DNA from 3 places in the Paenarthrobacter sp. NPDC090522 genome. Region 1 is predicted to be linked to each of the others. Evidence: riboswitches for the same ligand, from Rfam matches in the RefSeq annotation. Region 1 holds a riboswitch; each other region holds the start of a gene.
What was found. A riboswitch is a leader RNA that binds a small molecule or an ion and turns the genes downstream of it on or off. The one in region 1 is predicted to bind glycine.
Positions count from the first base shown of each region.

Region 2: linked by a shared signal. The riboswitch ahead of gcvP (aminomethyl-transferring glycine dehydrogenase) and the one ahead of cycA (D-serine/D-alanine/glycine transporter) in region 1 are both predicted to bind glycine.
Region 3: linked by a shared signal. The riboswitch ahead of gcvP (aminomethyl-transferring glycine dehydrogenase) and the one ahead of cycA (D-serine/D-alanine/glycine transporter) in region 1 are both predicted to bind glycine.

Region 1 is NZ_JBIVXL010000016.1:7,038-10,311, forward strand. Features, by position in the region: gene ACIQT2_RS18425 (FAD/NAD(P)-binding protein) at 1-1,404, shown strand, start outside; glycine riboswitch at 1,527-1,626, shown strand; gene cycA (D-serine/D-alanine/glycine transporter) at 1,786-3,246, shown strand.
Region 2 is NZ_JBIVXL010000030.1:33,543-36,816, reverse strand. Features, by position in the region: gene gcvP (aminomethyl-transferring glycine dehydrogenase) at 1-1,462, opposite strand, end outside; glycine riboswitch at 1,620-1,719, opposite strand; gene ACIQT2_RS22860 (PucR family transcriptional regulator) at 1,804-3,274, opposite strand, start outside.
Region 3 is NZ_JBIVXL010000015.1:4,341-7,614, forward strand. Features, by position in the region: gene gcvP (aminomethyl-transferring glycine dehydrogenase) at 1-1,624, opposite strand, end outside; glycine riboswitch at 1,797-1,893, opposite strand; gene ACIQT2_RS17770 (TetR/AcrR family transcriptional regulator) at 1,989-2,528, opposite strand; gene ACIQT2_RS17775 (MFS transporter) at 2,601-3,274, shown strand, end outside.

The sequences.
Region 1 (3,274 bases):
GTGGTCCTCGCGCTGGGGCACATCGAATCCCGGCTGAATCCCGAGCAGCGCTCCTTCGAAACCGCCGCGCGGGAACAGGGCCTGCTCTACTTCCCGCCTGCTCCTCCGGCCGATGTGGACTGGACACGCGTACCGGACAACGAGCCGGTGCTGGTCCGCGGCATGGGACTGAATTTCTTCGACGTCATGGGGCAGCTGACGGAAGGCCGCGGGGGCAAATTCGTCGACTCCGTGGCTCCGGGGACCGGTACGCTCGAATACCGGCCGTCCGGCCGCGAGCCGAAGATCATTGCTGCCTCACGAAGGGGCACCCCGTACCGCGCCAAGGCCGGGCTGTCCGGCTACTACGCCACGAGCATCACGCTGCGGTACCTCACCGAGGCCGCCATGGACCGCTTCAAGACCGCTGGCATCCAGCCGGGCTTCGATCACGACCTCTGGCCGCTCCTGCACCGCGACGCCCTCTGGGCCTACTACGCCACGCTGGCGGGATCGCAACCAGCGGCGATCCGGGACCCGGCGCAGTTCCTCGCGGACCTGGAGGATGCCTTGCAGCCCCACGCCCACGCAACGGGCAACTGGGAAAGCGCCGTGGGTGCGCTCGTGGAAAAGCACGTGGTGGCCTCCCGCCGGCTGAACCTGAAGGGGCTTGCAGCACCCTTGGCCGGCCGGACCTTTGCCTCACGCAAGGAGCTGGACAAAGCCATTACGGCCTACCTCGACGACGACGCACGGCGCTCCGCCCTCGGCGAATCCGACCCCGTGAAGATGGCCATCGGTGCCCTGCACACCGGCCGGGCGATCCTCAAGACAGTAGTGGCCGACGGCGGCATCACGGACGAATCGTGGGTGGCCGAGTTGCGGGGCTGGTTCGAATCGTTCGTGGAGGGGTTGGCCAGCGGTCCTCCGGCGCTGCGGTCGGAACAGTTGGCAGCATTGGCGCGTGCCGGCGTCGTGAGTTTCGTGGGACCCGACCCCAAGTTCAGCGTGGATCGGAACGCCAAGGTGTTCCGCGCATTCTCGCCGTGGGTCCGCGACGTGCCGGCGCAGGCACGGACGCTGATCGAGGCGATGTCGCCCGCGAACCGTGTGGGCATGAACATCTCGCCGCTCCTGGAGCAACTGCTGGACGACGGTTTGGTCCGTACCAAGATCATGATGAGCGTCGAGGGAACTCCGGTGCAGACCACAGGCCTGGACGTTGAACCGCATCCTTACCGTCCGGTGGCGGCGAACGGTTCAGTGACCCGGGGGCTGTACGTGCTGAGCCTTCAGTTGTCCGCCACGCAGTGGGGAACCGCGATCGCGGCCGAGGCACGGCCCACCAAGGGCAGGGCATACAGGAGCGGGCAACGGACCCTGCGCGATGCCGACGAGATCGCCCGCAGCATCCTGGAGCTCTGATGCGCGCCGCGGACGCGGGCTTTGGCAGGGCTCGAACCAGGGTTTGACCCGGGGCGCTTGCGTGAACCACCACGCCTTCGCTACTGTGTGAGCTGCATCACCGGCCAGGTGGTGCGCGCTAGTGATCCGTGGCGGGAGAGTCCTGCCGGTACATCCCGTCAGGCGCCGTAGGAGCAAACCCTCCCCAGGAATCTCTCAGGCACCCTGTACCGCCGCGGCGAGGCAACTCTGGAAAGCAGTCCGGGATTCCCGGACTCACCGAAGGTGCAAGCGGTGCTGCGTGCGCGCAGAGCGCGGAAACTCTCAGGTCAATGACAGAGCGGGGAGGAACCCGAATCATCGTGGTACCCACAAGGTACCGCCTGAACAATGGAGTTCCTCATGACGATTCAGCGCCCGCCAACAGATTCCAGCCAAGAACCCCACCTCGAACGCCAGCTCAGCAACCGCCACATCCAGCTCATCGCGATTGGCGGTGCCATTGGAACGGGCCTCTTCATGGGCTCCGGCAAGACTATTTCCGCGGCCGGACCGTCGGTCATTTTCGTCTATATGATCATCGGCTTCATGCTGTTCTTCGTCATGCGGGCCATGGGCGAACTGCTGCTGAGCAACCTGAACTACAAGTCCTTCAGTGACTTCGCCGCCGACCTCCTGGGTCCCTGGGCAGGCTTCTTCACCGGCTGGACCTACTGGTTCTGCTGGGTCATCACCGGCATCGCGGACGTGATCGCCATTGCGGGCTACTCCAAGGAACTCTGGCCCGGCCTGCCCCTCTGGATTCCGGGGCTCATCACCATCGGCATCCTCCTGCTCCTCAACCTGGCCACCGTGAAGGCCTTTGGGGAGACGGAATTCTGGTTCGCCCTCATCAAGATCGTGGCCATCGCGGCGCTCATCATCGTGGGTCTTTTCATGATCTTCAGCGGCTTCCAATCCGACGCCGGTCCCGCCAGCTTCACCAACCTCTGGTTCCACGGCGGCTTCTTCCCCAACGAATTCATGGGCTTCGTTGCCGGCTTCCAGATCGCCGTCTTCGCGTTCGTTGGCATCGAACTGGTAGGCACCACGGCCGCTGAAGCCAAGGACCCCGAGAAGAACCTGCCCAAGGCCATCAACTCCATCCCCATCCGCGTGCTGCTCTTCTACGTTGGTGCCCTCATCATCCTGATGTCCGTCACGCCGTGGACCCAGTTTGCCGCCGGCCACAGCCCCTTCATTGCCATGTTCTCCCTGGCGGGGCTCGGTGCCGCAGCCACCATCGTCAACCTGGTGGTGCTGAGCTCGGCGATGTCTTCGGCCAACTCCGGCATCTACTCCACTTCCCGCATGGTCTATGGCCTGGCACAGGAAGGCGACGCGCCCGCCGTCTTCAGCGCGCTGTCCGGACGCAAAGTACCCCGCAACGCCCTGTTCCTTTCCTGCGTCCTGTTGCTGTCCGGCGTCGTGCTCATGTACGCCGGCCAGGACGTCGGCAAGGCGTTCGACATGGTGACCACCGTGTCCGCCGTCTGCTTCGTGTTCGTCTGGTCGATCATCCTGGCCAGCTACCTGGCGTTCCGGAAGCGCCGGCCGCAGCTGCACGACTCCTCGAAATTCAAGATGCCCGGTGGCGTGGCGATGGTGTGGGTGGTGTTCGCGTTCTTCGCGTTCATCCTCTGGGCTTTGACCACCCAACCTGACACACTCATGGCGTTGCTCGTGACTCCGGTCTGGTTCCTGGCCTTGGGCGTTGCGTGGGCCATCCTCCGCAAGCGGCCCACCCACCTTGCCCGGTACGAACACTTCCGTGCCGAGCTGCAGAAGGACGCTGAGCGGATACCGGAACCCGTCCGCAACTAGCCCACAAAGCAAAGGAGCCCCTCACGGG
Region 2 (3,274 bases), on a different contig from region 1:
GATCGGACAGCTTGCGGATATAGCGCAACAGCTGCGTCTCGGAACGGTGCGTGTTGAACACCGGGTGCTGAAGGAAATCCGAGGTCCGGACAACATCTGAAGGCAGCTCGAACCCTGCTGCGTCCCCTACCGGACCGGCACCAAAGGCGACGGCCACCGCGGACAGGACCTCCGGCGTCGTGGTTTCATCAACGGAGACACCCACGGTGTCCTCATCGATGAAGCGGAGGTTGATGCCGCGTGCTTCGGCGGCGCCGATCACCTTGGCGGCCTTGCCGGGGACGCGGACCGTGAGGGTGTCGAAGAAGGCGCCGGCCACGAGTTCGCGCCCGGCCTTCTCCAGCGCGGTAGCCAGGACACGGGCGTGGCCGTGGACGGTTTCGGCGATCGCCTTGAGCCCTTCGGGACCGTGGTAGACCGCATACATCGAGGCGACAATGGCGAGCAACGCCTGGGCCGTGCAGATGTTGGACGTGGCCTTCTCGCGGCGGATGTGCTGCTCGCGGGTCTGCAAAGCGAGGCGGTAGGCAGGCACGCCGGCGTTGTCCTTGGACACACCCACGATGCGGCCCGGAAGCGTACGCTCCATGCCATTGCGGACAGCCATGTACGCGGCGTGCGGGCCACCGAAGAACAGCGGCACGCCAAAGCGCTGGGCGGTTCCGACGGCGATATCGGCACCTTGTTCGCCCGGGGGCGTGATCAGGGTGAGCGCCAGCAGATCGGACGCGACGGTGACCAGGGCACCGCGTTCCTTGGCAGCAGCAATCACCGGAGCGTGGTTGAAGACCCGGCCCGAGACGCCGGGCTGCTGCAGGACGATACCGTTGATGTCGCCGTCGGGCAGGCCGTCGGAGAGGTCCGCAACAAGAACCTCGAAGCCCAACGCCTCTGCGCGGCCCTTCACGATCGCGATGGTCTGCGGCAGGAGGTCGGCATCCAGGACGGTCGCACCATCCTTCGCGGACTTGTCCTTGTTCGCCCGGCGCATCAGCAGCACAGCCTCGGCCACAGCGGTGGCTTCGTCCAACAGCGAAGCGTTGGCGATCGGCAGGCCGGTCAGGTCCTGCACCATGGTCTGGAAGTTCAGAAGCGCCTCAAGGCGACCCTGCGAAATTTCCGGCTGGTACGGCGTGTAGGCCGTGTACCAAGCGGGGGATTCGAGGATGTTGCGGCGGATCACCGGCGGCGTCACGGTGTCGTAGTAGCCCTGGCCGATCATCTGCACTGCGGTCTTGTTCTTGGACGCCAGCTTGCGGAGTTCGGCCAGGACCTCAACCTCGCTCAGTGCCTTCTGCAGCGTGAGCGGTGAGGACTGGCGAATGGAATCGGGAACAGCGACGTCCACCAGGCCGTCGACGGAGTCGTAGCCGATGGCCTTGAGCATGGTGTCAATATCGGCCTGGCGGCGGGCGCCAATGTGCCGGTCCGCGAATGCGGTTGGGGAGGATTGAACAGTCAAGAGGAACTCCAGGATTCAGGCGCCCGCTGAGCGCCATGGTGAATATGGGTTCCTCCCCGCTCTGTATTGGACCTGAGAGATTCCGTGAACTGTGGTTCCACATAGTTCACTTGCACCGTCGGTGAGCCCGGTTGCCCGGACTGCTTTCCAGAGTTGCCTCGCCGCGGCGGTACATGGGCCTGAGAGATTCCTGGGGAGGATTTGCTCCTACGGCGCCTGACTGGATGTACCCGGCAGGACTCTCCCGCCGCAGATCAAAAGCGTTTGCGCCACCTCAGTGACACGCTTCACACCATAGCGGGTCACGGCGAAAAAGCGCAAGGCAGGTGTTTTCCAGGAGGCTAGCCGCGCATCGCCTCGTGGACCTGCAACGCCAGCCACAGCTGCGCCAACGTTGACGTTTCACCCATGTCCAGCCCTGTCAGCTCACCGATTTTCCGGATCCGGTAGATGATGGTTTGCCGGTGCGTGAAGAGCGCGGACGCCGTTTTCTGCCAGGAACGCTGCGAGTCCAAGTACGTCTTCAGGGTGACCATCAGGTCGCCGTCCTGGCGCTGTTCGTAGTCGAAAACCGGGCCCAAAAGTCGCTGGACCAATGCTGTTCCCTCTTCGAATCCGGTCAACCCCAGCCAGCTTGGCCCTTCCGCGTATCGGGCCAACCCGAGCTTGTTTGCTTTCGCCGAACCCAGCGCCCAGAGCGACTCCTGGAGTGCCTGCTGCAGTCCCCCAACCGCTGCCGCGGAGCTCACCCCAATGGTTGTTCCAGCTGGGGCGCAGTGCCTCAGGAGTTCATCGGCAACCTCCGACGCAATCACCACGTGCAGCCGGTCGTTCCTGCGCAAGGAGGCCGCCGCAGTCTCGTGCCGCCACAGGTCGACGTGCACGTTGGCCAGCCTGTCGCCGTCGTCCGCTGACATCGAGGCGACCACGAAACTTTGGGCAGGCACCTGGAAAGCCTCCAGCCGCCGTTCCATTTCCGCCGTCCCCAGGCGGCCGTCCAGCGCTTGGAGGAGGAACTCGCCGGCCAGCCGGTGTCGCCCCTCCAGCGAGAGCACGATGCGCGCCAACTGCAGTCCCAGCACAGTTGCGGCATGCAAAAGTACGACGGCGTCGGGGTGCGGTTCGCTGGTGGGCAGCACCACCAGGAGCGCATTCGCGTGCGTGGGAATGTCCATGGTCAGCACATGCCTGCCGCGGATCCGGTGCCATTGGAAGTTCTTGCCCGCGACGGAAACCTGGCCCGGATGCGGTGACCATTCGTCGACCAGGAAGTTCGGCAGGGCCTGGCCGTCCGGATGCCACGGGTGGAGGCAGCTTCGATCCACCACGAAGAGCTCGGCGTCCAGCTCCGTGGCCAAGCGCAGCACCAGGCTTTGCCAGTGGTCCTCGGAAGCACCGGCGGTGCGCAGGAGGTCGTAGACCCGGGCCGTTTGGCGGAGCCTGCGGGACTCTTCGAGCAGCGACGATTCCGCTACGGACCTTGCTATGGCAATGAACGGCAGCGGGTACGGGATGTTGATCAGCGGGAGTGGCAGGCTGTCGCATGCCTCAAGGAATTCCGCGGTGAGGGGCGGGGCGTGCATCTTCTCACCGATGGCCAACGCGCTGGCGCCGGCGTCCACCAGGGCCTGGGCGAGCGCCACTTGGCCCTCCGGGTCTGCCGGCACGGAGAGTCCGTTGGTCATCATGAGTTCGCCACCCGTGACCCATTCCCAGAGCCGCGGCAGGTCTGAGGTATGGGCCCAGGTGACGCGGTTGTCCGCCCCTCCGGCACCCGCCAGGAGGGTGAGTCCAAGCTGCGGTTCGGCGACG
Region 3 (3,274 bases), on a different contig from region 1:
GGTCGGTGATCAGCTCGCGCCAGCCAGCGGTCTGGGAATCCGGGGCGAACGGGTGGATGGAGGCGAACTCCGGCCAGGAAATGGCTTCCATCTCAGCCGTGGCGTTGAGCTTCATGGTGCACGAACCCAGCGGGATCATGGTGCGGTCCAGCGCGAGGTCGCGGTCGGAGAGCTTGCGGATGTAGCGCAGGAGCTGGGTTTCGGAGCGGTGCGTGTTGAACACCGGGTGCTGCAGGTATTCGCTGGAGCGTTCAACGGAAGCTTCAAGCGCGAAGCCCTCAGCGGACTCAACCACGGAGGCACCGAAGACGGCTGCGACGTCGGCGACAACCGCCGTCGTGGTTGTTTCGTCCACAGAAATGCCGACCGTGTCAGCGTCGATGCCGCGCAGGTTAATGCCGCGCTCTTCAGCGGCAGCCATAAGCGAGGCAGCGCGACCCGGGACACGGACCGTGATGGTGTCGAAGAAGGAACCGTGCAGGACCTCGACGCCGGCAGCCTTCAGCGAGGCGGCAAGGGTGCGGGCGTGGTGGTGTGCGGTCTCGGCGATCGCCTTCAGGCCTTCGGGGCCGTGGTAGACCGCGTACATCGAGGCGACGATCGCCAGGAGTGCCTGTGCGGTGCAGATGTTGGACGTGGCCTTTTCGCGGCGGATGTGCTGCTCACGGGTCTGCAGCGCCAAGCGGTAGGCGGGAACACCGGCGTCGTCCTTTGAAACGCCCACCAGGCGGCCGGGCATGGAACGCTCGAGCCCCTTCTGAACGGCCATGTAGGCGGCGTGCGGGCCGCCGAAGAACAACGGGACGCCCAAGCGCTGGGCGGAGCCGACGGCGATATCGGCACCCTGCTCGCCCGGAGGGGTGATGAGGGTGAGGGAAAGAAGGTCTGCAGCGACGGTGACCAGGGCGCCCCGTTCTTTGGCCTCGGCGATCGCGGCGGAGTGGTCAAAGACCCGGCCCGAAACGCCAGGCTGCTGCAGGACGACGCCGTTGATGACGCCTTCCGGGAGGCCGTTGGCGAGGTCCGCAACCTCAACGTCAAAACCAAGCGCTTCAGCGCGGCCCTTGACGATCGCGATGGTCTGCGGAAGGCAGTCGGCGTCCAGGACGGTCTTGCCATCCTGGGCCGCCTTGTTCTTGTTGGCGCGGCGCATCATCAGCACGGCTTCGGCCACGGCGGTGGCTTCGTCCAGCAGCGAGGCGTTGGCGATCGGGAGGCCAACGAGGTCCTGGACCATGGTCTGGAAGTTCAGCAGCGCTTCGAGGCGGCCTTGGGAAATTTCCGGCTGGTAGGGCGTGTATGCGGTGTACCAAGCCGGGGATTCGAGGATGTTGCGGCGGATCACCGGCGGTGTGACGGTGTCGAAATAGCCCTGGCCGATCATCTGGACGGCCGTCTTGTTCTTGGAGGCGAGCTTGCGCAGTTCCGCGAGGACCTCCACCTCCGAAAGGGCGTTCTGCAGGGTCAGGGCAATGTCCTGGCGGATGTCGTTGGGAACCGCGGTGTCCACGAGGGAATCCACGGAGTCGTAACCGACAGACTTGAGCATGGTGTCAATGTCGGACTGGCGGCGGGCACCGATATGCCGGTCGACGAAGGTGGTGGAGGCTGAACTAACCGTCACGAAGGAACTCCATTACTTGGGCGGCGTTTGGGTACGCCGCAGTGGCTCGGGTTCCTCCCCGCTCTGTATTGGACCTGAGAGTTTCCGCGTGATGCTGTCCGCACAGCCACCCGCTTGCACCGTCGGTGAGCACAACAATCCGGCCGGACTGCCTGCTGCTTTCCAGAGTTGCCTATCCGCGGCGGTGCATGGGCCTGAGAGATTCCTGGGGAGGATTTGCTCCTACGGCGCCTGCATCTCGTACTGCAGGACTCTCCCGCCGCAGATCAAAGGCTTTATGCAGTTGTAGGCGGCGTGCCAAGGAAGGCACACCACAGTTGTTAATTGTCCTATGCCTGCAGCGCGGCGGCAAATGGAACGTCCGCTACTTCCGCAGGCGGTCCAGGACCGCGAGGAGGACCTCGACGTCGGCCTCCCGCCCGGCGCCGCCGGCTTCCTGCCCGCCCTCGAACATCGCGTTGAAATACAGGCCGTCTCCCATGTAGCTGACCGCCTTGGCAACCTCCGGGCCAACGTCGTCGGCAAGGACGTCAAGCCAGCGCTGTTGAATGGCCGCGAACCGGCGGCGAGTCTCCTCGTGGGCCACCTCGGCCAACCTGGTTGCCGCAACGAACGCCCGGTCCATGGGTGTTCCGGCCCAGAGCGAGGAGCGGATGAAGTAGGCCGCTGCGCCGTCGGGCGCCGCCTGCATCTGTTCGGTATCTTCCTTGGCCAAGTCATCCAGGCGCTCCAGGAGGGCACTGATGAGCGACTCCTTGTTGGGGAAGTGATAGAGCAAGCCGCCCTTTGAGACGCCTGCGCGCTTGGCCACGGCGTCGAGGGTGGCAGCACGCTCCCCCACTTCGATCAGGAGTGCTTCAAAGGCGTCCAGGACGGCGTCCCGGGCTATTGGTTTTCGCGGCATGGATCCATCATTCCCTAAAGCGTGGTCTTGTTCTATTTGAAACTGTACCGTCTGGACGGTACAGTAAAGGTCATGTTCTCGCCGTCCTCAACCCACGCTCCCCGTTCCTCCGTGCGCCCGGTTCCGGGCAAGACCGCACCGTGGCGCGACTGGACGGCCCTGGCACTGCTGATGTTCCCGGTGCTCCTGGTGGCCGTCGACAACACCGCGCTCACCTTCGCCCTGCCGGAAATCGCCCGCTCACTGGAAGTCGGCGGCATCCAGCTCCTCTGGATCGTGGACGCCTACCCGCTGGTACTGGCCGCACTGCTGGTGTCCATGGGCAACTTCGGCGACCGGATCGGACGACGGCGGCTGCTCCTGATCGGCAGCACAGGCTTCGCGGCGGTTTCGGCTGCCACGGCGTTCGCGCCTTCCGCGGAGTGGCTGATTGCCGGTCGCGCCGCACTTGGTGTCTTCGGCGCCATGCTGATGCCCTCCACCCTGTCCCTGATCCGGAACATCTTCACCGACCCCAACCGTCGCCGGCTTGCTATTGCCGTCTGGGCTGCGGGTTTCTCCGGCGGCGCCGCGCTCGGCCCGATCTTCGGTGGCTGGCTCGTGGAGCACTTCTGGTGGGGCGCCGTGTTCCTCGTGGCGGCCTTCCTCCTCCTGCCGCTGCTCGCCTTCGGCCGGGTGCTCATCCCTGAGTCCAAGGATGCCAACCCGGGCCGCGTGGACGTACCCAGCATCGTCCTGTCCGTGCT